Regions from separate parts of the Novilysobacter longmucuonensis genome, predicted to be linked through region 1. Evidence: predicted binding sites of a transcription regulator. Region 1 holds the regulator's gene; the other holds the start of a gene.
What was found. Region 1 encodes FliA, which starts transcription of late flagellar genes. Its sites were predicted from a motif close to TAAAGTTTNNCNNNCNNNGGCCGATAA; they were not measured.
Positions count from the first base shown of each region.

Region 1 (8,858 bases):
CGTCCTGGGTGGCCGGGGCCGGGTCGAGGCCCTCGACCGCCGGGCCGTGCCCGCGCGTGGACAGCTGCAGCGGCTTGTTGTCCTGCGGCGTGGCGTACTCGCCAAGGCCGACGTGCACCGCGCGCACCAGCTCGACTACGCGCAAAATGATCTGGCCGGTGAGGTCCTGGTAGCCCTGCGCGGCGGTTATTTCCGACAGCCGCGAGCGGATGCCGGCGAGCGCCTGCTGCTGCGCCTCGTCCTGCCCGGGGGGCAGTTGCCGCAGCAAGGCGCCGCATTCGTCGATCAGGTCCAGCGTGCGCAGGCTCGCGCCTTCGGTCAGGGTGACCACGTGTTCCAGTCGGGCACAGGCATCGGGCAGCGAGCTCCCATGTGCGCTGCCGGTGCCGTCGCCGAGGGCTTGCTCGAGCTCGCGCGCGAGCCTCGCCAGGCCCTGCACGAACGGCTGGGTACGCCACTGGATGAGCTCGTCGACGTTGGTCCGCCAGCTGGCGTGGTCCTCGTGCTCCAGTGCCCACAGCGCCGCATGCAGGCGCTTGGTGATGAGCTGGCGGTCCTCTGGGCCGAGGGCGTCGCTCGGGCCGGGGCCGGAGCCCTGACTCACGCGGCCGTCTCCAGGCGCTCGAAGATCTTGCCGAGCTTGTCGCCGAGCGTGCCGGCGGTGAAGGGTTTGATTACGTAACCGTTCACCCCGGCCTGCGCGGCCTCGATGATCTGTTCGCGCTTGGCTTCGGCGGTGACCATCAGCACCGGGATCTTCGACAGCGCGGCATCGCCGCGGATCGCCTTGAGCAGGTCGATGCCCGGCATGCCGGGCATGTTCCAGTCGGTGATCACCAGATCGAACGGGCCCTTGTGCAGCTCGACCAGCGCGCTGTTGCCGTCGTCGGCCTCGGTGGTGTTGAAGAAACCTAGATCGTTGAGCAGGTTCTTGACGATGCGGCGCATCGTCGAGAAGTCGTCAACGATCAGGATGCGGATGTTCTTGTCCATAGGGGGCTCGCGTTTGTCTTCTCGGGTGCTATCGGCGGGTGGACGGAATTCTTGAAGGGCGCTGGTGCGGGGAAGAAAGGGCGTTGGCCCGCAAAGGACGCGAAAGACGCAAAAAGGAAAGTGAGAAGAAAGAGGAGTAAGGAGGTAAGGAAGAGCGAGCCGCTTCTCCTTACCTCCTCACCTCCTTGCTTTCTTTTGCGTGCTTTGCGGACCAACCGCTCTCGCCCTAATCATCGTTCTCGGCCTCGTCGCGCCACTCGCCCAGGCGCGCGCGCAGGCGCAGCATGGCCTGGCCGTGGATCTGGCAGACCCGCGACTCACTGATCGACAGCACCGCGCCGATCTCGCGCAGGTTGAGTTCCTGTTCGTAGTACAGCGACAGCACCAGTTGCTCGCGCTCGGGCAGGTCGCCGATCGCGCCGCCGAGCGCCTCGCGGAACTCGTCGTGCTCGAACGCGCGCGCCGGCGTGGCGGTGCCGCGGGCGGCCAGGCGCGGCTCGCCGTCGTGCTCCTCGGCGTGCGCATCGAAGCTGATGAGCTGGCCGCGCGCCGCGTCCTCGAGCATGCGATGGTATTCGGGCAGCGACACGCCCAGCGCGGTCGCGACCTCCTGCGTGGTTGCGGCGCGGCCGGCCTTCTGTTCGATTTCGCGGGTGGCGGCGACCACGTCGCGGTAGCGGCGGTGGACCGAGCGCGGCACCCAGTCGCCGCGGCGGATCTCGTCGATCATCGCGCCGCGGATGCGGATCGAGGCGTAGGTCTCGAACGCCGCACCTTGATCCGCCTGGAAGTTGCGGGCGGCGTCGATCAACCCGAGCATGCCGGCTTGGATCAGGTCGTCGACCTCCACGCTGGACGGCAGGCGCGCGGCGAGGTGATGGGCGATGCGCCGCACCAGTTCGCCGTGGCGCTCGACGATGTCGGCGGCGGCGCCAGGCTGGCTCGAGCGCTGGTTCGACCGATAGGCAGCGGCCGCGACGTTCATGCCGCCGCACTGCGCGATGGCGGGGTCACCATGCGCTCCATGAAGAACTCGACGTGGCCGCGCGGACCCTGCGGGCTCTGCCACTGGCCGGCGCGGCGCGCGATGTCGCGGAACGCCAGCGCCGATGGGCTCGAGGGGAACGCCTCGACCACCGCCTCCTGGCGCTGGATCGAGCGGCGCAGCCACTCATCGCGCGGGATCGCACCGAGGTAGTTGAGGGTGATGTCCAGGAAGCGCGAGGTGACGCGTTCGAGCTTGTCGAACAGCTGCCGGCCCTCGGCCGGGTGCTGCACCTGGTTGGCGAGTACCTGGATCCGGTTGACCCCGCGGTCGCGGCTGAGCACCTTGATCAGGGCGTAGGCATCGGTGACCGAGGCCGGTTCGTCGCAGACCACCACGATCACGTCCTGCGCGGCCTGGCAGAAGGTCAGCACGCCGTCGGCGATCCCCGCGGCGTTGTCCACCACCATCGTGTCGATCGGCAGTTCGAGTTGGCTGAAGGCGTGCACCAGGCCGATGTGCTGCTGCGGCACCAGTTCGGTCATGTGGCGCTTGCCCGAGGCGGCTGGCACCACCCAGAGCCCGCGCGGGCCCTCGAGCAGGGTGTCGTGCAGCTCGCAGCGGCCGGCGAACACGTCGGCCAGGGTGAAGCGCGGCGACAGACCGAGCATCACATCGACGTTGGCCAGGCCCAGGTCGGTGTCGAGCAGCAGCGTGCGCTGGCCGGCATTGACCAGCGCCATCGCCAGGTTGACCGAGACGCTGGTCTTGCCGACGCCGCCCTTGCCGCTGGCCACGGAGATGACCCGCACCGGTGCCGCGGCAGGCTGCGGACCCGTCGGGGCGGCGACTTCGACTTGCTTGATCGGCTCAGCTCGCGACGACATGACGATCCTCGTTGGCAAGGGGGTGGGCAGGGTGGGCATCGGGACAATCGGCAGCACGGCGCAATTTCTCCAGTTGCAGGACCAGGCGCGACGCATCGGCGGTGTCCAGGTCGGCCGGCACCTGCTGTCCGTCGGTGGTGTAGATCAGCTTGAGGTCGTGGCGGACTGCGACCGACAGGGCGGCGCCGAGGCGGCCGGTCTCGTCGAGCTTGGTCAGCACCACGCCCTCCGGCGCGGCGAGGCGATAGCGCCGCACCACCTCGCCCAGGTCGTAGGGGTTGGCGTTGGCCGGCAGCACCAGCAGGCTGCGCAGGCGCTGGTTGGCGCGCAGCCAAGTGATCTGGCTGAGCAGGGCGAGATCGCGCACCGCGTAACCGGCGGTATCGACCAGAACCAGCGGGTAGTCGGCCAGCTGCTCCAGCGCCCTGGGCAGGCCCTCGGGGCCGGACGCCTCGCACACGGTGATGCCGAGCGTGCGGCCGTGGGCCTGCAGTTGTTCGCGGGCGCCGGCGCGCTCGACGTCGGTGGTGACCAGAGCCACGTCGCGGGCGCGGTGGCGTTGCGCATAGCGGGCGGCGAGCTTGGCCAGCGTGGTGGTCTTGCCGGCGCCGGTCGGGCCGATCAGTGCGATCACGCCGCCCTCGTCGATCGGCTCGCTGCGCGAGACGGTCAGCATGCGGGCGAGCTCGGCCAGCATCGGCGCGCGGGTCTTGGCCGGGTCTAGCTGCGGGTCGAGCTTGGCCGCGATGGCCTGTGCGAGGTTCTCGTCGCAACCGTAGCCGAGCAGGGTGTCGTAGGCGGCGGCGCGCGCCGGCGAACCGCGCAGGCGCTCGACCGCGAACTGGCCCATCTCGCGCTCGATCAGCTGGCGCATGTTGGCCAGTTCGTCGCGCATCGCGGCGATGCCGGGATCGAGGTCGCGGCCGCCGACGCTGCGCAGGTGCCGGGTGTCATGCCCGGCATCGTGTTCAGCGTGGCGTTCGGGCGGTTCGGCCATCGGCTCCAGCTGCAGTTCGGGCTTCGGGGCGGCCGGCGATGGAAGCTTGGTCGCCGCTAGCGGGTTCGGTACCGCGTCGGCGTCGGTCTGCGCAGGCAGTGCCGGCGCTGTCTGCGCGGTGTCCGCGGCGACTGCAGTCGGCGTCACCGGCGCTGACGTTGGCGCCGGAGCCAGCGCCGCCATCATTTCGTCGAAGCGGGCGGTGGAGGGCGGCGGGCTTGCGGCTGGCGGGGGTGTGCTGGGCTGCGGCGCGGCCGGGGCGGAGGTCAGCTCGGCCAGGGTCGGGGTGCGGTCGGCGGCAGGCGCGGACGCGCTCGGCTCGCCGCCGAGGCGGAATACCGCACGGGCGCGGGTCGCCAAGGTCTCGCGCACCGGCGGTGGCGCGGCGGTGGGCTTGGTGGCGGCTGGCTTGGCAGGGGCCGGCTGGGCGGCGGCCTGCGCAGGTTCCGCGCTCGCCACCATCGCGGGGGGCGAGCTCGCTGGCATCGCGTCCAGCACCTTCGGCTTCAGCGGCTCCAGTCGCGGCGCGGCGGCGCGCAGTGCCTGCTGTACCAGGGCTTCGTCGTAGTCGGTGGCGGCGACGATCTCGATCCCGCCCTCGACCGGTCGGTTCGACAGGATCACCGCATCGGCGCCCTGCTCGTCGCGCACCATGCGCAGGCCGGTGCGCATGTCGGGGGCGGTGAAGCGTTTGATTCTCATGGGGTTGCTCCTTCGGAGCCGGGACCGGGGACCCGGGGCAGGGGACCCGGGAAAGCGGGGTGCGTCGACGCTGGGCGCGACGCAATCGACTGGCCTTGGTAAATCTGTTGCATCTCGCTTTTGCTCCTAAAGATTCTCCGGGTCCCCGGGCCCGGCTTTCACCCCACCGACCCCACCAGCCGCAGCCGCTTGTCCTCCGGTACCTCGCCGTAGGCCAGTACCGACAGGGCCGGTACGCTGTGGCGCACGAGGCGGGCGATCGTTGCGCGGATCCCGGCGGGGACCAGCAGCACCGCGGGTTCGCCGCGGCCTTCCTGGCGGGTGACGCACTCGCTGAGGTTCTGGTGCAGTCGCTCGGCCAATCCGGGCTCCATCGCGGCGCCTGAGCCGCTGACCGAGTCCTGCAATACCCGTTCCAGCGCCGGCGCCAGGGTGTAGACCGGCAGCTCGGCATTGAGGCCGTTGAGTTCCTGCACGATGAAGCGCCCCAGGGCGGTGCGCACCGCGGCGGTGAGCGTCGCCGGGTCCTGGGTGCTGGCGCCGTGTTCCAGCAGCGTCTCGACGATCTGGCGCATCTGCCGCACCGGCACGCGCTCGACCAGCAGCGACTGCAGCACCCGCACCACCACCGACAGCGGCAGCAGCTTGGGTGTCAAATCCTCGACGAGCTTGGGTGCGGATTTCCCGACACTGGCCAGCAGCTGCTGCACCTCCTCAAAGCCGAGCAACTCGGAGGCGCGCTCGTTGACCAGGTGCGACAGGTGGGTGGCGACCACGGTGGCCGCATCGACCACGGTGTAGCCGAGCGACTCGGCATGCGCGCGCTGGCTGGGCTGGATCCACACCGCGTCCAGCCCGAAAGCCGGGTCCTTGCCCGGCAGTCCGTCCAGCGGTCCGAACACGCGGCCGGGGTCGAGCGCGAGTTCGCGGTCCGGGTGCAGCTCGCCCGAGGCGATCGGCACCCCGTGCACCAGTACGCGGTACTGCCCCGGCGCCAGCTCGAGGTTGTCGCGCACGTGCACCGCGGGGATCAGGAAGCCCAGGTCCTGGGTCAGCTTGCGGCGCACGCCCTTGAGCCGCGCCAGCAGTTCGCCGCCCTGCGTCTTGTCGACCAGCGGGATCAGCCGGTATCCGACTTCCAGCCCGAGCGGTTCGACCGCGCGCACCTCGTCCCAACTCAGCTCGGCGCTGGGCGAGGGCGCGCTGCCGCTGGCCCCGGCGGCGGCCTCGGCGGTGGCCTCGTCGGCCGCGATCGCATTGCGTTTGTGCAGCCGCCAGGCGGCATAGCCGAGCACCGCGGCCAGCAGCAGGAACGGCAGGTTGGGCATGCCCGGGATCACCCCGATGATGCCCAGCATCAGCGCCGAGACGGTCAGCGCGCGGACTTGGCCGAACACCTGGCCCTGCACCGCCGCGCCCATTTCCTGCTCGCCGGTGGAGCGGGTGACCAGCATCGCCGTTGCGGTGGCGATCAGCAGCGCCGGCAGCTGCGCGACCAGGCCGTCGCCGATCGCCAGCAGGGTGTAGACCCGCGCCGACTCGCCGAAGTCCATGTCGTGCTGGAGCATCCCGATCAGCAGCCCGCCGATCAGGTTGATGATGAGGATCAGGATGCCGGCGATCGCATCGCCGCGCACGAACTTGCTGGCGCCGTCCATCGAGCCGTAGAAGTCGGCCTCCTCGCGCACTTCCTGGCGCCGCGCCTTGGCGTCCTCGCGGGTCAGCAGGCCGGCGTTGAGGTCGGCATCGATCGCCATCTGCTTGCCGGGCAAGGCATCCAGGATGAAGCGCGCCGACACCTCGGAGATGCGCCCGGCGCCCTTGGTCACCACGATGAAGTTGACGATGGTCAGGATCGCGAACACCACGATGCCGACCGCGTAGCTGCCGCCGATCACGAACTGGCCGAACGACTCGATCACGCGGCCGGCCGCGGCCGGGCCCTCGTGGCCGTGCAGCAGCACCACCCGGGTCGAGGCGACATTCAGCCCCAGCCGCAGCAGGGTGACCATCAGCAGCACGCTGGGGAAGATCGAGAACTCCAGCGGCCGCTTCACGTAGATCACCGCCAGCATCACCACCAGCGACATCGCGATATTGACGCTGAACAGCATGTCCAGCAGCAGTGGCGACAGCGGCACGATCACCATCGCCAGCATCGCCATGACCACGATCGGCGCGGCCGCGCCATTGCGCACCGCCGCGATCATGTTGGCGGCGGAGAACCGGTTCTGTACCGCGCTCATGGCGCCGGGGTTCCGTCGCCTGGCGGATCGCCGGCGTCTTCGGCGCGACCGTCGGCCTCGGCCTCGCCCAACGTGATGCCGTCGAGCACCGGCGCCGGCCCGTGGGCCGGGTGCCAGCGCTTGAGCTGGTACACGTATGACAGCACCTGAGCGACGGCGGCGTAGAGTTTCACCGGGATTTCCTGATCGACCTGGGCGGTCCGATACAAGGCCCGTGCCAGAGGCGGGGTCTCCAGCACGCTGATCCGGTGCTGCTGCGCCACCTGGCGGATCATCAGCGCGATCTCGTCCACCCCTTTGGCCACCACCTTGGGCGCGCGCATGTTGTCCGCGTCGTACTTCAGCGCCACCGCATAGTGGGTCGGATTGACCACCACCACGTCGGCGGTCGGCAGCGCTTCCATCATCCGGCGCTGCGACATCTGCTGGGCGACCTGGCGCACGCGCGCCTTAATTTCGGGATTGCCTTCGGTCTGCTTGAGCTCGTCGCGGATCTCCTGCTTGGTCATGCGCAACTTGACCGTGTGCTGCCAGCGTTGCCACGGCACGTCGACCGCGGCGAGCAGCCCGAGCGAGGCGATCATCGCGATGAAGGTGCCGATGGCCACGCCCAGTCCGGTGCCGGCGGCGCCGTGCAGCGACATGCGCGGCATTGCCAGCAGCTCGTGGAATGCCGCGTAGATGACCGCCGCGCCGACCCCGATCACCAGCAGCACACGCAGCAGCGAGCGCAGCAGCTCGGCCAGCCCCTCCTTGCCGTAGATCCGCTTGAATCCCTTCATCGGATCGAGCCGGGTGAAGTCCGGCTGCAGCGCCTTGTTGGAAAAGCCGATGCCGCCCATCACCGCCGGCGCGATCAGGCACGCGCCCAGTGCGACCAGTATCACCGGCAGTACCGGCAGCATCAGCTCGACCATCAGCCCGACGGCGTGCGGCAGCAGCCGATCGGGGCGACCCACCGAAGCCGGGTCCAGGGTCAATGCATCACGCAGCCAGCTTTGCGCGGCCACGCCAATGCCGGGCGCGTACATCAGCATCGCCAGCGAGGTGGCCCCGAGCACCGCGACGTTGCCGAGTTCGCGCGAGCGCGGAACCTGGCCCTTCTCGCGGGCCTCGCGCAGGCGCTTCTCGGTCGGTTGCTCGGTCTTGTCCTGTTGGTCCTGTTCAGACACCGGCGGCGCTTCCCTGTGTGGCTTCCCGTCTCGACACCCTCCTTTGGAAAAGGAGGGCCGGGGCGGATTTGCCGTTGCTCCTGCAAGAACAGCGCCAGAGAAAAATTCCCTAGCCCCTTGTAGGAGCGCTCCATGAGCGCGATCGCCCGGACGAGCGAAAGCCTCGCGCCCATGGGGCGCTCCTACAGAGGTAGTCCGCGGCCGCCCTCAGCCGGTCAGTGCGCGCGCCGCCATGAACGCGTCCTCGAACAACTGCTGCACCGGTGCCTGCAGTTGGCGCATCAACAGCCCCAGCAGCAGCAATCCGACCAGCAACGAAACCGGCAGGCCGATCACGATGGGGTTGAGCGCCGGCGCGGCGCGGGCCAGCACGCCGAAGGCGAGATTGACCGTGAGCAGCGCCATCATCACCGGCAGCGCCAGCAGCAGCCCAGCCCGCAGGCAGGTGCCGAAGAATGCCGGCAGCGCGGCGGCGAACTGCGCGGGGGCGCCCAGCGGCTGCCCGATCGGCAGCGCCTGGTAGCTTTCGAACAGCAGCTGGACCAGCGCCAGATGCGCATCCAGCGCGAAGAACACCAGCGCGAAGGCCAGATAGAACCACTGCGCCAGCACCGGCGAGGAGGCGCCGGTGAGCGGGTCGGCCATGGTCGCCAGCGACAGTGCCATGCCCTGGCTAATCAGCTCGCCGGCCAGGCGCCCGGCCTCGAAAGCCAGCCGCAGCAGCAGGCCGATGGAGATGCCGATGGCGAATTCGCGCAGCACCGAGCCGACCGTGAGCGCGTCGATCGCCGCCGCCGGCGGCGCCGGCAGCAGCGTCGAGATCGCCGCCGACAGTGCCAGGGTCAGCATCATGCGCGCACGCACCGGCATGCTGTT
Region 1 covers NZ_JBJMAW010000025.1:5,851-14,708, reverse strand. Annotated here, with positions in the region: gene ACJQWM_RS14025 (protein phosphatase CheZ) at 1-604, opposite strand, end outside; gene cheY (chemotaxis response regulator CheY) at 601-993, opposite strand; gene ACJQWM_RS14015 (RNA polymerase sigma factor FliA) at 1,220-1,978, opposite strand; gene ACJQWM_RS14010 (MinD/ParA family protein) at 1,975-2,865, opposite strand; gene flhF (flagellar biosynthesis GTPase FlhF) at 2,849-4,564, opposite strand; gene flhA (flagellar biosynthesis protein FlhA) at 4,723-6,810, opposite strand; gene flhB (flagellar biosynthesis protein FlhB) at 6,807-7,982, opposite strand; gene fliR (flagellar biosynthetic protein FliR) at 8,190-8,858, opposite strand, start outside.

Region 2 (18,164 bases), on a different contig from region 1:
CTCGATGCGCTGGTCAACCTGGTCGGCGAGCTGGTGCTGGCGCGCAACCGGCTCAAGACCATCCGCCCGCGCCTGCGCGACGAGCACCTCGACCGCGCGGTGACCGCGCTCGACGGCGCCACCTCGCGCCTGCAATCGGCGGTGATGACCGCGCGCATGCAGCCGGTCGGCCGGGTGTTCTCGCGCTTCCCCAAGCTCACCCGCGACATCGCCCGCCAACTGCAGAAATCGGTCGAGCTGGACGTGGTCGGCGCCGACACCGAACTGGACCGCAACCTGGTCGAGGCGCTGTCGGATCCGCTGTTGCACCTGGTTCGAAACGCGATCGACCACGGCATCGAGCCGCCTTCGGTGCGCATCGAGGCCGGCAAGCCCGAGCAGGGCCGGGTGCGGCTCAGTGCCCAGCAGGAGGGCGACCACGTCGCGATCGAAGTGCGCGACGACGGCGCCGGCATCGACCCCGACAACATCCGCGACAGCGCATTGCGCAAGGGCCTGATCGATGCCGAGGCCGCCGCGCGGCTGAGCACCGAGGAGTGCCTGCAACTGATCTTCCTGCCGGGCTTCTCGACCCGCGCCGAGGTCAGCGACCTGTCCGGTCGCGGCGTCGGCATGGACGTGGTGCAGTCCAAGATCCGCGAACTCAGCGGCGAGGTGCAGATCCAGTCCGAGCCCGGACGCGGCACCCGCTTTTTGATCCGGGTGCCGCTGACCCTGGCGATCCTGCCGACCCTGCTGGTGGAGATCGACCAGGACGTCTACGCATTGCCGCTGGTGCGCGTGGTCGAGGTGCTCGCGCACCATCCGGGCGAGCCGATGTGGGTCGACACCCAACGCGTGCTGGACCTGCGTGAGGAGCCGGTGCCGCTGCTCGGCCTGCGCGACTGGTTGGGCCTGCAGGAGGCGCCGCTGGCGGACTGCACCAACGTGGTCCTGCAGTCGGGCGAGCAACGCTTCTGCCTGGCGGTCGATCGCGTGCGCGGCCGCGAGGAAGTGGTGATCAAGGCGCTGCCGCGCACCCTGCGCGGATTGCCCGGTTACGCCGGCGCCAGCCTGATCGGCGACGGCCGCATGGCGTTGATCCTGGACGTCGACGCGCTGTACCGGACCGGCGTGCGCGGTGCCGCCAGAACGCTGTAGAGCGGAGCTTGCTCCGCTACGCTGAACGCCCCTGAGCGCGACCGCATCGTTCCCGATCGCGGGCATGGCCCGCTCCTACAACAGCGCGTCGATTCCTGTAGGAGCGCCCCATGGGCGCGAGCCTTTCCAGCAATTCCGCGATCTCACCCACGGCGCGCTCCCGCAGTCGAACCAAACGCCTGCGCGCTCAAGTAATCCCCCCCGCGACCGTTAATTTCCCCAATGGACAGACTCAGTCTCATCGGCGTGGTGCTCGCGATCGTCGCCTTGATCGGCGGCAGCGTGCTCAAGGGTGCCGGCTTGTCCGGACTGTGGAATCCGGCCGCGTTTTTGATCGTGATCGTCGGCACCGTCGCGGCGATCCTGCTGCAGACCCCGATGGTGACGTTCAGGCGCGCGCTGCGGATCGTGCGCTGGGTGTTCCAGCCGCCGTCGCAGGACCGCAGCGCGGTCATCGGCAAGATCGTCCAGTGGAGCAGCGTCGCGCGCAAGCAGGGCCTGCTCGGACTGGAGGCGGAGGTGCAGGCGCAGCCCGATCCGTTCCTGCGCAAGGGCTTGCAGATGGTGGTCGACGGGGTCGAACCCGAGACCATCCGGCAGATGCTCGAGATCGAGCTGGCCGGCCAGGAACACAGCGACCTCGCCGCGGCCAAGGTTTTCGAGGGCATGGGGATCTACGCCCCTACGTTGGGCATCATCGGCGCGGTGCTGGGGCTGATGGCGGTGATGAAGAACCTCGCCGACCCAAGCAAGCTGGGCCAGGGCATCGCCGCGGCGTTCACCGCGACCATCTACGGCATCGGCGCGGCCAACCTGATGCTGCTGCCGGTCGCCAGCAAGCTCAAGGGCGTGATCAACGGGCAGACCCAGGAGCGCGACATGATCATCGAGGGCTTGATCGCGATCGCCCAGGGCGAGAACCCGCGCAACATCGAAGCCCGGCTCAACGGCTTCCTCCACTGACGCCCTGCCATGGCCCGACGTCGCGACCCGCACGCAGATCACACCAACCACGAAGCCTGGGCGATCCCCTATGGCGACCTGGTGACGCTGCTGCTCGCCTTTTTCGTGGTGATGTACGCGATCTCCTCGGTCAACGAGGGCAAGTACCGGATGATCGCCGATGCGCTGTCCTCGGCATTCGGCGGTCCGCCGCGCACGATCGCGCCGGTGCAGTTGGGCGCCACCCAGCCGCGCTCGTTCGACCGGCCCGCGATGCAGACCGCCGCGGCCAAGGCCGGGCCGGCCCCGGTCGACCCGATCGCCAACCTGCGCGTGCGCCAGATAGTCGACATGCCGACTTTCGGCCAGCGCAGCGCCAGCGAGGCGCGCGCCGCCGCGGCCGCGGCCCACACCGCCAGCGACATCGCCGGACGCGACACCGCGCAGTTGCAGGCGCTCGGCCAGCGCATCGAGGATGCGCTGTCGGAACTGGTGCGGCAGAAATTGGTCAAGGTGCGCCGCGGGGCGACCTTCCTGGAGGTCGAGATCCAGAGCGACATCCTGTTCGCCAGCGGCGTGGCGGTGCCCAACGCCTTTGCCACCAGCACCGTGCGCCGGCTCGCGGCGGTCCTGCGTGGCGAGCCCAACTCCGTCCGGGTAGAGGGCTACACCGACAACATGCCGATCAAGACCGCGCAGTTCCCGTCGAACTGGGAGCTGTCGGCCGCGCGTGCGGCCAGCGTGGTGCACGTGATGATCGATGCCGACATCGAACCCGATCGGCTCGCCGTGGTCGGGTTCGGCTCGCACCAGCCGATCGCCGACAACGGCAGTGTCGAGGGCCGCAACAGCAACCGCCGGGTGCTGCTGGTGATCCTGGCCAGCCCGCAGGGGCCGGACGCGATCATCGACGAGCTGCCCCCAATGCTGGCCGATCACGAGACCGGCGCGGACGCGGACACCGCGCAGCGCCATGCCGGAGCCACCCTGCCTGCTCCGCTCGCGCCGGCCGCCGACAACGACTCGACCGGCGCCGCCGCGACGCGCCCGCCCCAACCCGTGCTGCCGGTCATCGCCACCGCCGTGCGCACCACCGAAGAGGATGCCGGCTGATGTTGATCTGGGCGATCGCCAACCAGAAAGGCGGCGTCGGCAAGACGACCACCTCGCTGTGCCTGTCGCGCAACCTGGCCGAGAGCGGCGAGCGCGTGCTGCTGCTCGACCTCGACCCGCACGCCTCCCTGACGCGTGCGTTCGAGGTGCCGAGCGCGCCGCCGCCGGCCGGCACCCACGACCTGTTCTCCGGCCACGACCCCGACCTGCGCACGCTCGCGCGCGGCACCGCGATCCCCGGGCTGCTGATGGTGGCCGCGCAACCGGCACTGGCGACGCTGGAGCGGCGCGGCGCCACCCAACCCGGGCTCGGGCTGGCGCTCGGCCGCGCCCTGCATCGCGTGCGCGGGGATTTCGACTACGTGCTGCTGGACTGCCCGCCGACGCTGGGGCTGCTGATGGTCAACGCGCTCGCCGCCGCCGACCGCCTGGTCATCCCGACCCAGACCGATCCGCTGGCGCTGCACGGCCTGGCCGACATGCTGCGCACCGCGGAAATGATCGAACGCTCGCGCCGGCGCCCGCTGCCACGCCACATCCTGCCAACCCTGTTCGATCGCCGCACCCGCTCGGGGGTCAAGAGCCTGGAGCAACTGCACGATACCTACGCCGGGCGCGTCTGGCACAAGGCGGTGCCGATGGACACCCGGCTGCGCGACCCGGCCGTGCTGACCGCCGCCGAAGCGCCGACCGGCCGCGGCGCCCTCGCCTACCGGTCTGCCCTGAGGTGGCTGCTGGACACGGCCGAGAGCGTCAATGCGCGCAAGGAGGCCGCGTGAGCGACGACGTCATCGACGCCTACCTGGACGATCTGCTGTCGCCCTCGGCCGCCGAGCACGAGCCGCCGGCGCGGGCAGCGGATGCGGCGAGCGCGGCGGCAGCGGCGGCACCGGCGTCGATCGCGCACGCTCCCCCGGACCGCGCGCCGGCCGAATCCGGTCAGCTCGCCGATCCAGAAGCAGCGGTGGCCGAAATGGCCATTGCAGAAGCCCTCCGCATCGAAAGCCGGCGTACACCGGTGCCCACGCCGGCGGTCGCACCGGAGCCGACCAGCCCGAGCGCCGCACCACCGGCGGCCGTCGGCGCTGGACCGCCCGCCACGCGCATCCAGACCGTGCACAACAGCGGCCGCTGGCTACGCATGCGCGTCGGCGTCGACGTCTACGCCTTCGAACTGATGCGCGTCCAGGAGGTGGTCCGCACTGTGCCGACCCTCGCCATGCGCGGCGCCGCCGCCTCGGTGCTAGGGGTGATGAACCTGCGCGGCCGCATCGTCCCGGTGTTCGACCTGGGCCGCTGGCTCGACTCGGGTTTCGTCAGCGCCGACGAGAATTCACGCATCGTGGTGGTTGAACGCGACGACGAGCTGATCGGGGTGCTCGTCACCGCGGTCGAGGACGTGGTGACGCTGGGTCGCGAGCACATCGAGCCGCCCCTGGCCAACGGCGATCCCGGTGCCATCCTCGGCGTCGCCCGCACCGGCGGCGCCCCCACGGTACTGCTGGACGCTGACGCGCTGTTCGGCTGATCTCCCGGCAAGAGCAAATCCCCCTGCCCCCCTTTTCCAAAGGGGGGAACTGCCATAGCGGTCCGCACTGTTGGAACGTGCGCCGCATCAGCTTGCCTGCATTGAGCTCCCTCCCCCGCGTTGAGCTCCTCCCCTGCATTGAGCTCCCTCCTTTGAAAAAGGAGGGTTGGGGAGGATTTGCTGTTGCTGTTGCTGTTGCCTTTGCGGTTGCAACACCAATCAACCCACCTCGCCACCCCACAGACCCCGAAGGGGCGGCGGCCATGGATGGCCGCCGTTTTCCGACCGAGGCAGGATGCCGAGTCGGAAAATCCCGGCGTCGCCCGCACGGCGAGGTGTTTGAAGTGTCGAGGAAGGGCCCTTCTTTGGTTGGCGGTCTCTAAGCTCAAGTGCATCACTTGGCAAAGAGAACTTGCAATGGGCCAGCACTACGCGCACCTCAGCGCCGAAGAGCGCGGCGTGATCAGATCAAGATCAACTTCAAGATCAACTTCAAGATCAAGAGCTTCCGCCTGAAGGCGGGTCGCTTTCTTTGACAAGCCCAAAGAAAGTAACCAAAGAAAGGGCTCTCCCCGACACCCCTCCCGTGCGGGCGTGCAGTGGCGCGGGGATTTTTCGACTCGCCATCCGTGGCTCGGTCGAAAAACGGCGGGCATCCATGCCCGCCGCCCTTCGGGTCTGTGGAGTGACGACGTGGATCGGTTGGCGTTGAACATCAACATCAACATCACCGGCAACGGCAACGACTCGGTTTCGATCAGGATCGGGATCGGGAACTCGGCACTACGCGTGCTGGAGGCTGCCGAGCAAGCTCGGCACTACGGCGCGGGCGCCTCGGTCTGAGGCGGCGGCTGCACCAGCGGCAGCACTATTCGGAACGTGCTGCCGGCACCGGGCTGGCTGGCGACCTCGATGCGGCCGTGGTGCTTGGCGACGATGCGGTATGCGATCGCCAGGCCCAGGCCGGTGCCGCGGCCGACCGGCTTGGTCGTGTAGAACGGATCGAAGATGCGCTGAAGGGTTTCGTCGGGGATGCCGCACCCGGTGTCGGCAATGCTGATCCAGGCCTCGCCGTCCTCGCTGCCGGTAGCCAGCACGATCGAGCCGCGCTCGGCGATCGCCTGGCCGGCGTTGATCAGCAGGTTCATGAACACCTGGTTGATCTCCGACAGATGGCACTCGACCAGCGGCAACTCGCCGTAATGCTTCTCCACGCGCACCTTGTACTTGAGATCGTTCCAGACGATGTTGAGCGTCGATTCCAACCCCTTGCGCAGGTCCGAGGGGCGCATCGGCTCGCCTCGGCCGACGTGGGAGAAATCCTTGAGATCCTGCACGATCTTGATGACCCGCTCGATGCCCTCGCGCGACTCGGACAGCAACTGCGGCAGGTCGCGGGCGATGAAGTCGATATCCAGCCGGTTGCGCGTGTTCTGCAGCGCCGCGCGCTGCGCGGCAGGGTCGTCGGACTGCAGCGCCGCGGCGTAGCCATCGAGCAGCGCGAACAATGCGCCGACATACTCCTGCAGCGTGCCCAGGTTGGAGTGCACGTAGCCGATCGGGTTGTTGATCTCGTGCGCGACGCCGGCGGCGAGCTGGCCGATGGAGGCCATTTTCTCCGACTGCAGCAGCTGCTCCTGGGCGCCGGCCAGGCGGCTGTAGGTCTGCTGCAGTTCGTCGTGCCGGCGCTGCAGCTCTCGCTCGCGGGCGGCGCGCGCGGAGACGTCGCTCATCACCACCAGCCCACGATGGGTGCCGCCCTGGAGACCGCTGAAGACCTTGATCTCCAGCACCAGTCCGGGCTGCGCGGTGGCGACCTCGCCGATCCAGCGGCCGTCGACGCCGGCGGCGTCCCAGGCGCGGTCCGGCACGCACGCCAGCAGCGCAGCGGGTTCGGCTGTCGGGTCATCCGGGTGCAGGCGCGCGGCGAGCACCTGCGCGGCGGTGTTGGCATGGGTCAGTGCGCCGTCGCCATCGAGCAGCAACGCCGCGGTGTCGGCCACGGCCAGCGCCCAGAGCAGGTCGTCGCTCCAGGCCGTGTTCGGGCGATCGCCTGAGTGACCAGGCTGTTGTTCGTTCATCCCACTCCGAGACAGCGCGCCTGCGGGCGGGTGCCCGCTTGTCCACCGGCATCGTACACGCCCGTGGCGTCGACGCGGCCCAGGTGACGCAGGGCCCAGGTGACTTCGCGGCGGCGCCGCGCGAGCAGCACGCTGTTGGCGCGGTTGAGTTCGCTCAGGGCGGAGACGCGTGCGGTGGCCTCATTGCCCAGCGGTTGCGACTCGACCTCGCGCAAGGCGACCAGCTTGGCCTGGGTCGAGCTGAGCAGCGCGTCGACATCGTGCTCGAGCAGGGCGCGGCGTTCTTCCTGCAAGGCACGTTCGAGCGCCTCCAGCGGAGGGACCGCAGCCTGGTCCGTCACGGCGTTCATCGGGTCAGGTCGTTCTCGAAGGCCAGCATGCGCGTGGCGATTTCCTGGGCGTCGACGCGGTAACTGCCGTCGGCGATCGCACCCTTGATCTCGTCGACGCGGGCCTGGTCGAGCCCCGCCGGGGCGGCGCCGAGCTCGCGCTCCAGCGCCTGCAGGCCGGCGGCCTCGCCGGTGAGGCGCATGTTGTCGGCCGGCGTGGCGGCGGCCACCGGCTGCGAGCGGTCCTCGCCGGACCGGGCGGCCGCGGCGGGATTGCCAAGCTCGGCTGGCCGCGGTGGCGGCACGCCGCCGTCGATCTTGCTGGTCATCGCACGCTCCTGATTACTCGGTCGACCACGCTAACGGCGGGGCCGGGCGGAACTTTAGTGGATTTGTGAACGACCGCACGAATCGGTCCTGCGCCGCCGCCCACGGCGCATGCCTGCCGGCTCAACGGGTGACCTCGACCACACCCTCCTCGATGAGCCGGCCGCGGACCACCCGGCGCGAGCCGATGTTCTCCACCGAGACGGTGCCGCCCGGAGTGGCCTTGCCAAGCGCGCGACCGGCCACGCGCACCTCGACCCCGCCCGCACGCGAGACCAGCACGACCGGGTCGCCACGGCGCAGCAGCGCACCGGTAGCCAGGTCGGCCTCGGTCAGCGCCGCGCCGCGCGGCAGGCTCAAGCGCGGCAGCCGGCCGATCAGCTGGGCCGGATCGCTGAAGCCGGCCCCCTCGCCGCTCATGTCGCGGCGCTGCACCGCCAACTGGTCGGCAGTGATCGGCACACCGGCGCGGGCCGGGGTTTTGAGCACTACCACATCGGCCTCGCGCCGCAGGCGCACCGGCACGTACAGCCGCCAGCCGGGCGCATCATCGCAGCGCACCTCGACCGTGCGCGGGCTGGTTGGCACCGCCTGCAGCGGCTGGCCGCATCGTGCCATCCGCAGCGCCGGGTCGACGGTGGCCTCTGAGCCCGTGCCTTCGGCGCCGAGCGCGGCGAGGGCGGCCTGGCGGATCGCGTCGGGCTCGGTGATGGCCGTCCCTGCGGCCGACGACGCACTCGCGAGCAGCAGCAAGGCCGCCAGCCAGGCGGGTGGTGATCGATGGGGCACGCGGACGCTCCTTGGCACTTGTTCCGTCGTGGACAAGCAAGTCATGTGCCGCGGGGCGCTTTGCCGGTCCCGCGTAGGGCCCTCGCCGCGCTGGAGCCCCCGCGGTCGCCCTTCTGCACTTGCTCTTCCGGTGCCCTTGCCCTTGCCTTTGCCCTTGCCTTGCCTTGCCTTGCCTTGCCTTTGCCTTTGCCTTGCCGTTGCCGCGTAAACCTAGCCACCTCGTCACTCCACAGACCCCGAAGGGGCGGCGCACATGGATGTGCGCCGTTTTTCGACCGAGCCATGGATGGCGAGTCGAAAAATCCCCGCGCTACTCCATGCCCGCACGGGAGGTGTGTCGAGGAGGACCCTTTCTTTGGTTACTTTCTTTGGGTCAGCAAAGAAAGTGACCCGCCTTCAGGCGGAAGCTCTTGACCTTGATCTTGATCATGATCTCGTCGCGTCGCAACTTCCAAAAACATCCGCTGGCGGTAGACAGGCAAAGATCAAATGCTTTCGCCTGAAGGCGAGTCACTTTCTTTGAAGGGCCAAAGAAAGTAACCAAAGAAAGGCCCTTCCTCGACACTTCAAACACCTCGCCGTGCGGGCGACGCGGGGATTTTCCGACTCGGCATCCTGCCTCGGTCGGAAAACGGCGGCCATCCATGGCCGCCGCCCCTTCGGGGTCTGTGGAGCGACGAAATGGTTGATTGGCATCGCAAGGTCAACGTCAAGATCAACGTCGGGGCAAGGGCAAAAGCAATGCCGATCCAGCGGCCGCCCGTGCCGCTCAAGAAGCGCCGGCCACGGCCGACAACATCGCCATGAGCCGCGACCTGCTGGACCGAATCGACCAACGCACCCGGCTGGCCGGCCACAACCGGCTGGCCTTGCTGCTGTTCCGGCTGGGCACGCGTCAGCTTTTTGGCGTCAATGTATTCAAGGTGCAGGAAGTCATCCCGCGCCCGCCGCTGTTCACCCTGCCGCAGCTGTCCGCCGCCTTCCGTGGCGCGGCCGATGTGCGCGGGCGGACCGTGGCGGTGCTGGACCTGGCCCGGGCGATCGGCCACGGCAGCCCGGACGACGGCCCGGAACCGCGCTACCTGGTGGTGACCGAGTTCAACCGCACCGTGCAGGGCTTCCTGGTGTCGGGGGTCGAGCGCATCGTCAATATCGCGGTCGAGGACATCCATCCGCCGCCGGACCTGGGCGGCGACTGCAACTACCTCACCGGCGTCACCCGCCACAACGGTGAACTGATCCAGCTGGTCGACGTGGAGAGCGTGCTGGCCGAGGCGGTACCGCGCAGGAGCGAGGCCGGCGCGATCATGCCGCTGGCGCACGGCGGTGCGGCGCGCGAGGTGCTGGTGGTCGACGACTCGCGCGTGGCGCGCAACCAGATCCGCCAGGTGCTCGAGCAACTCGGGCTGCATGCCACCTTGCTGTCGGACGGTCGCCAGGCACTGGAGCACCTGCAGCAACTGGCCGAAAGCGGCCGCGCGCCGACCGAGCGCTACGCCATGGTGATTTCCGATATCGAGATGCCGGCGATGGACGGCTACACGCTGACGACGGAAATCCGTCGCCATCCGGCCCTGCGCGGCCTCTACGTGCTGCTGCACACCTCCCTGTCGGGGGTGTTCAACCACGCGATGGTCGAGCGCGTCGGCGCCGACGACTTTGTCGCCAAGTACTCCGAGCACGAGCTTGCGCAGCGCATCACCTCGCGCATTAACGCGTTGCAGATGGCCGCGTAAGCGGCTGTTTCCAAAGCAGCTTTGCTCCTTCCCCTTCAAGGGGAGAGCCGGGATGGGGATGGGTTGGCCTGGCGGCTGCGGTCTGGCGCAGAGCCACCCCATCCCCACCCAACCCTCCCCTTGAAGGGGAGGGCTGAAGACGGCGTGGCACGCCGCTTGCCTCGGTTCGGGGGAACACGCACCCCGGAGGGGCGATGACCGAGCCAACTTCCTCGTTTCTTGGCGTCCATGGCACGGCGCTGGCGCTGCGCGAGCAGCGCATGCAGCTGCTGGCGTCCAACCTCGCCAACGCCGACACGCCCGGCTACAAGGCGCAGGACCTCGACTTCAACAGTGCCCTGCGAGCGGCGATGCAGCCCGTGGCCGGCAGCGGTGCGGGCACCGATGCGATCACCGCGGCAGCCAGCGGCGCGCGCTACGAGCGCCCCGCCAGCCAGCCCAGCATGGACGGCAACACCGTCGATGGTGATCGCGAGCACGCCGCCTTCGCCCAGGCCGCACTCGAATACCGCGCCTCGATGTCGTTCGTCGAAGCGAAGGTGCGCGGGATGCTGACCGCCATAACGGGCCAGTAAGGGAGACGACCGCATGAGCAACCTGCCCATCTTCAACGTCGCCGGTTCGGCGATGCAGGCGCAATCGGTGCGCCTGAGCACCATCGCCAGCAACCTGGCCAACGCCGACTCGGTATCAGGCGATCCCGACGCGGTGTTCCGCGCCAAGCAGCCGGTGTTCTCGGCCGAGGCAGTCGCGGGCAAGCCCGAGCTGTCCGGGGTGCAGGTGACCGAGGTCACCGAGAGCACCGCCGCGCCTATCAAGCGCTACGAGCCCGGGCACCCGCTGGCCGACGGCGAGGGCTACGTCTACGCCCCGGCGATCGATCCGGTCGCGCAGATGGTCGACCTGATTTCCGCCTCGCGGGGCTACCAGGCCAACGTCGAGGTGTTCAACACCGCCAAGGAGCTGGCGATGGCCACGCTCAACATGGGTAAATAACGATGAGCGCGATCACCGGCAGCAACGAACATCCCTACGGTTCGCTCGGCCTCGCCGCGCAGGCGCCGCCGCGCGACACCTCGCTGGGCCAGGCCGATTTCCTGCGGCTGATGACCGAGCAGCTCAAGCACCAGGACCCGCTCAAACCACTCGCCAACGCCGAGTTCCTCGGCCAGCTCGCGCAGTTCTCCACCGTGCAGGGCATCGAGGAGATGCAGGGCGCGATGGGCGCGATGGCCAGCGTGATGGAATCCGACCAGACCCTGCGCGCGGCCTCGCTGGTCGGGCGCGAGGCACTGGTCGAGGCCGACACCGTGCAGTTGGCGCCCGGCGCGCCGATGCGCGGCGAGCTTACCGCGCCCTCTGCCGGGCCGATCAGCATTGAAATCGTCGACAGTGCCGGGGCGATCGTGCGCCGCACCACCGTCGACGCGCCCTCGGCCGGCACCGTGAACTGGGAGTGGGACGGTCTTGACGACGCCGGCAACCCCAGCGCCGGCGGCCAGTACACCATCCGCGCCAGCATCGGCACCGGCAAGCAGGCCGAGGCATTGCAGGTACGCATGGCCGGCCACGTCGACAGTGTCTCGATCGAGCCGCACGGGCTCGTCCTCAACCTTGCAGGGCTGGGTAGCCATTCGCTGTCGGCGATCCGCAGGGTCGGCTGATGTCGCCGCGCCCAACCATCGACCTTCAGGTCGGCAATCAGATCCGCACCCCCTTCAGCACCCGGTCCACCCAGGAGCACACACCATGAGTTTCCGCATCTCGCTCAGCGGCATGAACGCGGCTTCGGCCGACCTCAACGTCACCTCCAACAACATCGCCAACGCAAACACCACCGGCTTCAAGCAGTCGCGCGCCGAGTTCGGCGACGTGTTCCCGGTGTCGGCCTTCGGCCTGTCGAAAAACGCGATCGGCGCCGGCGTGCGGCTCAACCAGGTCGCGCAGCAGTTCGACCAGGGCAACGTCGAGTTCAGCGGCAAGGCGCTGGACCTGGCGATCAGCGGGCAGGGTTTCTTCACCCTGTCCAACCAGGGCGCCAGCGTGTACTCGCGCGCCGGCAATTTCGGCGCCGACCGCGATGGCTACGTGGTCAATCCGTCCGGCCACCGGCTGCAGGTGTACCTGCCCAGCGCCACCGGCACCGGCTTCGACATGGGCCGCATGAGCGATTTGCAGCTGGCCAACGGCGACTCGCCGCCGCGCGCGACCGGCGAGATCGAGGTCGGCAGCAACCTGCCGGCCGATGCGGCGGCGCCGACCGTGGCGCCGTTCGATCCGACTGATCCGAGCAGCTACAACCACACCACCTCGCTGACGGTGTACGACTCGCTAGGCGCCTCGCACACCCAGTCGCTGTACTTCGTCAAGACCGCCAACCCCAACGAGTGGGAAGTGCATACCCAGATCGACGGCAACGCCGTCGGGGCGCCGGCCACGCTGCAGTACTCCGACATCGGCGAACTGCAGGCGCCGGTACCAGGCGAGATCGCGCTGCCCGACTACGATCCCGGCAACGGCGCCGCGCCGATGGCGATCACCGTCGACGTGAGCGAGTCGACCCAGTACGGCGAATCCTTCAGCGTGTCCGCGCTAGTACAGGACGGCTATGCCACCGGTCGCCTGACCGGCATCGAGGTGTCCTCGACCGGCGTGGTCAATGCGCGCTACACCAACGGCGTCTCGACTCCGCTGGGCCAGGTCGCAATGACCAACTTCAGCAACCCGCAGGGTCTGCAGCCGCAGGGTGACAACGGCTGGTCCGAAACCTTTGAGTCCGGCCAACCGCGCCGCGGCGGCGCCGGTTCGTCCGAGTTCGGCCTGATCCAGGGCGGCGCGCTGGAAACCTCCAACGTCGATCTGACCGAGCAGCTGGTCAACATGATCACCGCGCAACGCAACTTCCAGGCCAACGCGCAGATGATCTCGACCCAGGACCAGATCACCCAGACCGTGATCAACATCCGCTGAAGCCAGTAGCTGGTCCGCAAAGGACGCAAAAAGCGCAAAAGGAAAGTTTTTCTATTTGGTCTTTGCGCCCTTTGCGCTCTTTGCGGACAGCCTTGCCGACTTGATCGGCAGGCACCTGATCGGCAACAACAGGAGACACCACCGTGGACAAGGCCCTATACGTCGCGATGACCGGCGCCAGCGCCACGCTGAAGGCGCAGGCCTCGGTGTCGCACAACCTCGCCAACGCCAGCACGGTGGGCTTCCAGGCGACCTTGAGCGGCACGGTTGCAGCTCCGGTCGATGGCGCCGGCCACGCCTCGCGCGTCGCCGCCTCGCACCAGACGCTCGGGGTCAGCGCGCGCGCCGGGGCGGTGCACAACACCAGCAACGCGCTCGACGTGGCGCTCGATCCGGACCGCTGGCTGGCGGTGCAGGCGCCCGGCGGCGGTGTCGCCTACACCCGCGCCGGCAACCTGCAGCTCACCCCCAACGGCCTGCTGACCACCGCCTCGGGGCGGCCGGTGCTCGACCAAGGCGGCGCGCCATTGGCCATCCCCCCGCACCAGTCGCTGAGCATCGGTGGCGACGGCACCATCTCGATCGTGCCGCAGGGTCAGCCGGCCAACACCATCGCCGAAGCCGGGCGGCTGCAGGTCGCCGCGGCCAATACCGCCGAGTTGGTCCGCGGCGAGGACGGCCTGATGTACGCCGCCCCCGACGCCGCGCCGCTGGCACCCGCCGCCGGCAAGGTACTGACCTCCGGCGCGCTGGAGGGCAGCAACGTGGACGCCACCTCGATGCTGGTTTCGATGATCCAGCTGTCGCGCCAGTTCGAGATGCAGGTACGCATCTTGCAGAAGGGCGACGAGAACGCGCGTGCGGCCAACACCCTGCTGTCCTCGCGCTGATTTTTACGGCACACGCCACTGACATGAAGAGGAACACGCCATGAGCCAGGCTCTATGGATCGCGAAAACCGGCCTCGATGCGCAGCAGACGCGCATGGCGGTGATCTCCAACAATCTCGCCAACACCAATACCGTGGGCTTCAAGCGCGACCGCGCCAGCTTCGAGGACCTGCTGTACCAGACCGTGCGCCAGCCCGGCGGTGCCAGCTCCGAGCAGACCCAGTTGCCCAGCGGCCTGTCCACCGGCACCGGCGTGCGGGTCGCCGCCACCGCCAAGCAGTTCCAGCAGGGCAACCTGGCGCAGACCGGCAACGCGCTGGACGTCGCGATCAACGGCCGCGGTTTCTTCGAGGTGCTGCTGCCCGACGGCAGCCCGGCCTACACCCGCGACGGCAGCTTCCAGATCAATTCCCAGGGTGAGCTGGTCACCAACTCCGGCTACCCGGTGCAGCCGGGCCTGCAGCTGCCCGAGGGCGCGCAGAGCGTGACCATCGGCAGCGACGGCACGGTCTCGGTGCAGGTCGCCGGACAGGCCGAGGCGGTGCAGGTCGGTGCGCTGACCCTGGCCGACTTCGTCAACCCCGCCGGCCTGCAAGCCAAGGGCGAGAACCTTTATGTCGAGACCGGCGCCAGCGGCCCGGCGCAGCAGGGTGCGCCCGGCAGCAACGGCGCCGGCCTGCTGGTGCAGGGCGCGCTGGAGGGCTCCAACGTCAACACCGTGGAGGAACTGGTGTCGATGATCGAGACCCAGCGCGCCTACGAGACCAACGCCAAGGCGATCTCGACCATCGACCAGATGCTTGGCTTCCTCAACCAGAACCTCTGATCCGCAACGCTTAGAGAGTCGCAATGAAGACGGTCGCCGCACTGATGAAGATCCCGAATCGCCGCTTTCAAGCCGTCATCCCCGCGAAGGCGGGGATCCATGCCGACGATGCGTCCGCCACCGCGCGGGCATGGATTCCCGCCTTCGCGGGAATGACGGCTGGAGGGTTCGTGCGCTCCGTGGTGTCGGTAGGCGGTTTGCTTTTCGTCGGCATATTGACTGGCTGCGCCACGGTGATGGGCGACGTGCGCCCGTTCGAGCCGGTGGTGCCGCAGGCGGCCTCGCCGTATGCGGCGCAGGTCGCCGTGCCCGATGCCGCAACGCCCGCCGGCATGCTCGCCCCGGCGGCCGCCGCCGACCCCGGCGGTTCGATCTACGCCGCGTCCAACCGCGGGAGCGGCAGCGGGCGCGGCCTGCGGCTGTTCCAGGACAACAAGGCACGAGGCGTCGGCGACCTGCTGACCATCGTGCTGACCGAGCGCACCGCCTCGCGCTCGGTTGCGCAGACCTCTGTCACCAAGGAATCCGGCATCGGCCTGGGCGCGCCGATCGTCGCCGGGCTGCCGGTGACCTACGCCGGCCAGTCGATCCTCGAAGCCGAGATCGAGGGCACCCGCGACTTCACCGGCGCCGGCAACAGCGCGCAGAGCAACCAGCTCGACGGCGAGATCACCGTCACGGTGGTGCGCGAACTCGGCAACGGCAACCTGCTGGTCGCCGGCCAGAAGCGCATGCGCCTGAACCAGGGCGACGAGCTGGTCCAGGTTCAAGGAATCGTGCGCACCGCCGATATCGGTCCCGACAACCGCATCAGTTCCGACCGCGTCGGCGAGGCCCGCATCGTCTACGGCGGCCGCGGCACGCTGGCGCGGTCGAACGCGATGGGCTGGCTGGGCCGCTTCTTCAACTCCGCCGCCTTCCCTTACTGAGGCCCGTCATGACCAGCGCCAATCTCGCGGGACGCGGCATCGCCACCCCAACCTTCGTCCCGGCCCGACGCGTAGCCCGCCCCGAGGCCGCCGCTTCCGCGCCGCGACGCGCGCTACGCGCCGCGATGCGTACCTGCGCGGTGCTGTTGCTTGTTTTCAGCGCCAATGCCCAGGCCGAGCGCATCAAGGATCTGGCCCAGGTCGCCGGGGTGCGCGGCAACCCGCTGGTTGGCTACGGCCTGGTGGTCGGCCTGGACGGCAGCGGCGACCGCACCAGCCAGACGCCCTTTACCGTGCAGAGCCTCAAGACGATGCTCGACCAGCTCGGCGTGACCATTCCGCCGGGGGTCAATCCGCAGCTCAAGAACGTCGCCGCGGTCGCGATCCACGCCGAGTTGCCGGCCTACGCCAAGCCCGGCCAGAACATCGACGTCACCGTGTCCTCGATCGGCAATGCCGGATCCTTGCGCGGCGGCAGCCTGCTGATGGCGCCGCTAAAAGGCGCCGACGGCCAGGTCTACGCGATCGCCCAGGGCAGCCTGGTGGTCAGCGGCTTCGGCGCCTCGGGCCGCGACGGCTCGCGCATCTCGGTCAACGCGCCCAACGGCGGGCGCATCCCCAACGGCGCGATCGTGGAACGCGCGGTCGCCGGGGCGGCACCGACCGGCAACATCCTGCTGAACCTGCACGAGTTCGACTTCACCACCGCTGCGCGGATAGTCGCTGCGGTCGAAAGCGCATTCGGCCCCGGCCGTGCGCGCGCACTCGACGGCGTGACCATCGAGGTGACCCCGCCGCCGGGCGACCGCATCGGTTTCCTGGCGCAGCTCGAAACGCTCGACGTGCGCCCGGGCGCGGCGGCCGCCAAGGTCATCGTCAACTCGCGCACCGGCACCGTGGTCATGGGCGGCCACGTCACCGTGCTGCCGGCCGCGGTCGCGCATGGCTCGCTGACCGTGTCGATCGTCGAATCCCTGCAAGTGGACCAGCCCAACCCGTTTGGCGACGGTGCCACCGTCATCACCCCGCAATCGACGATCGAGGCGGTCGAGGACTCCAGCCGCATGTTCTTGTTCGCCGGCGGCACCTCGCTGGAAGCGATCGTGCGCGCGGTCAACGCCGTCGGCGCCGCGCCGGGCGACATCGTCGCGATCCTGGAAGCGCTGAAGCGCGCGGGTGCGCTGCGGGCTGAGCTGGAAGTGATTTGAGGATCATCGCCGCCAGCACTCGTCATCCTGCAACCCGCTCGTCATCCCCGCGAAGCCGGGGATCCAACGTCTTTCGCTAATGGCACTTGCAACGCCGCTGGCCGAAAACGCGCAGGTCACTGGGTTCCCGCCTTCGCGGGAATGACGAGCAGAGAAGCACGGCCCCTCAACCCGACATCCGACAAAGACCGACCTTACTCCCGCTCCCCGAGGCACAACCCTTGCATTAGCCCGAACATGCGCCTGCCCTCCGCCACCGAACTCGCGATCACCCCGCAACCGTCGCAATCGCGCGAGCGCCTGCAGACCGCTGCGCGCGAACTGGAGTCGCAGTTCGCGCAGCTGATGCTCAAGTCGATGCGCAGCGCGAGCATGGGCGACTCGATGCTGGGCGACAACACGATGTACCGCGACATGTACGACCAGCAGCTCTCGCGCGAGATCACCAAGGGCCAAGGCCTCGGTCTGGCGCCGATGATCGTGCGCCAACTCGAGCGTGGCAGCGGCGGCGCCGAAGGACAGAACATGTCCGCCGCGCCCATGCCGCTGCCGCAGCGCGCGCCGGCGGCGACGCTGCCGATGGCGATGCCCTACTCGCATGGCGGCTCAATGATGAAGATGGCCGCCTCCATGACCGGCGGCTTCGCCCTGGCGCCGAGCCGCAGCGGCGTGTCGATGCCGGCGCTGGATGTGGCGGCAAGCCGCCCGCCCGCCTCATCGCCGGCCGCACCAGGCCTAGCGGCCGACCAGTGGTCGCCCGACAGGACCACCGGCGAGGCGGCCGCCGCGACAAACACGCCGCTGGACTGCAGCAGCCCGGAGGCCTTCGTCAAATCGATCTGGCCGCATGCGCAGCGCACCGCCGCCGAACTGGGCGTGTCGGCCAAGGCGCTGGTCGCGCAGGCCGCGCTGGAGACCGGTTGGGGCCGGCGCCTGGCCGGTGGCCGCGGCGAGACGAGCTCGCACAATCTTTTCGGCATCAAGACCGGATCACGCTGGAGCGGTGAGCGAGTGAATTCCGCCACCCATGAATTCGTCGGCGGCGTGCGTCGCAACGAGCGCACCGATTTCCGCGCCTACGGCTCGATCCACGACAGCTTCGCCGACTACGCCCAGCTGATGCGCAACGAGCGCTACGCCGGCGCGCTCGCCGCTGGCAACGATACCGGCCGCTTCGCCTCGGCACTGCAGCAGGCCGGCTACGCCACCGACCCGTCCTACGCGGCCAAGATCTCGGCGATCGCCAATGGGCCGACTCTCCAACGCGCACTCGGCGCGCTGGATGAAAAATATGAGCACGCGCATGCCGCGCTGCCCGACCCGACCATTCGAGGCTGACCATGGGTGACATGCTCT
Region 2 covers NZ_JBJMAW010000014.1:101-18,264, forward strand. Annotated here, with positions in the region: partial or broken gene ACJQWM_RS11780 (chemotaxis protein CheA) at 1-1,140, shown strand, start outside; gene ACJQWM_RS11785 (flagellar motor protein) at 1,363-2,103, shown strand; gene motD (flagellar motor protein MotD) at 2,113-3,195, shown strand; gene ACJQWM_RS11795 (ParA family protein) at 3,195-3,974, shown strand; gene ACJQWM_RS11800 (chemotaxis protein CheW) at 3,971-4,723, shown strand; gene ACJQWM_RS11805 (hypothetical protein) at 5,417-5,566, shown strand; gene ACJQWM_RS11810 (sensor histidine kinase) at 5,542-6,804, opposite strand; gene ACJQWM_RS11815 (flagellar protein FlgN) at 6,801-7,154, opposite strand; gene flgM (flagellar biosynthesis anti-sigma factor FlgM) at 7,151-7,462, opposite strand; gene flgA (flagellar basal body P-ring formation chaperone FlgA) at 7,584-8,249, opposite strand; gene ACJQWM_RS11830 (hypothetical protein) at 8,623-8,895, opposite strand; gene ACJQWM_RS11835 (chemotaxis protein CheV) at 9,053-9,985, shown strand; gene flgB (flagellar basal body rod protein FlgB) at 10,180-10,560, shown strand; gene flgC (flagellar basal body rod protein FlgC) at 10,574-10,981, shown strand; gene ACJQWM_RS11850 (flagellar hook assembly protein FlgD) at 10,984-11,649, shown strand; gene flgE (flagellar hook protein FlgE) at 11,735-12,955, shown strand; gene ACJQWM_RS11860 (flagellar basal body rod protein FlgF) at 13,099-13,845, shown strand; gene flgG (flagellar basal-body rod protein FlgG) at 13,886-14,671, shown strand; gene ACJQWM_RS11870 (flagellar basal body L-ring protein FlgH) at 14,824-15,600, shown strand; gene ACJQWM_RS11875 (flagellar basal body P-ring protein FlgI) at 15,726-16,808, shown strand; gene flgJ (flagellar assembly peptidoglycan hydrolase FlgJ) at 17,046-18,146, shown strand; gene flgK (flagellar hook-associated protein FlgK) at 18,158-18,164, shown strand, end outside.
Region 2: a site for FliA is predicted at 1,328-1,354, ahead of ACJQWM_RS11785 (flagellar motor protein). Genes of this name have one in related genera too.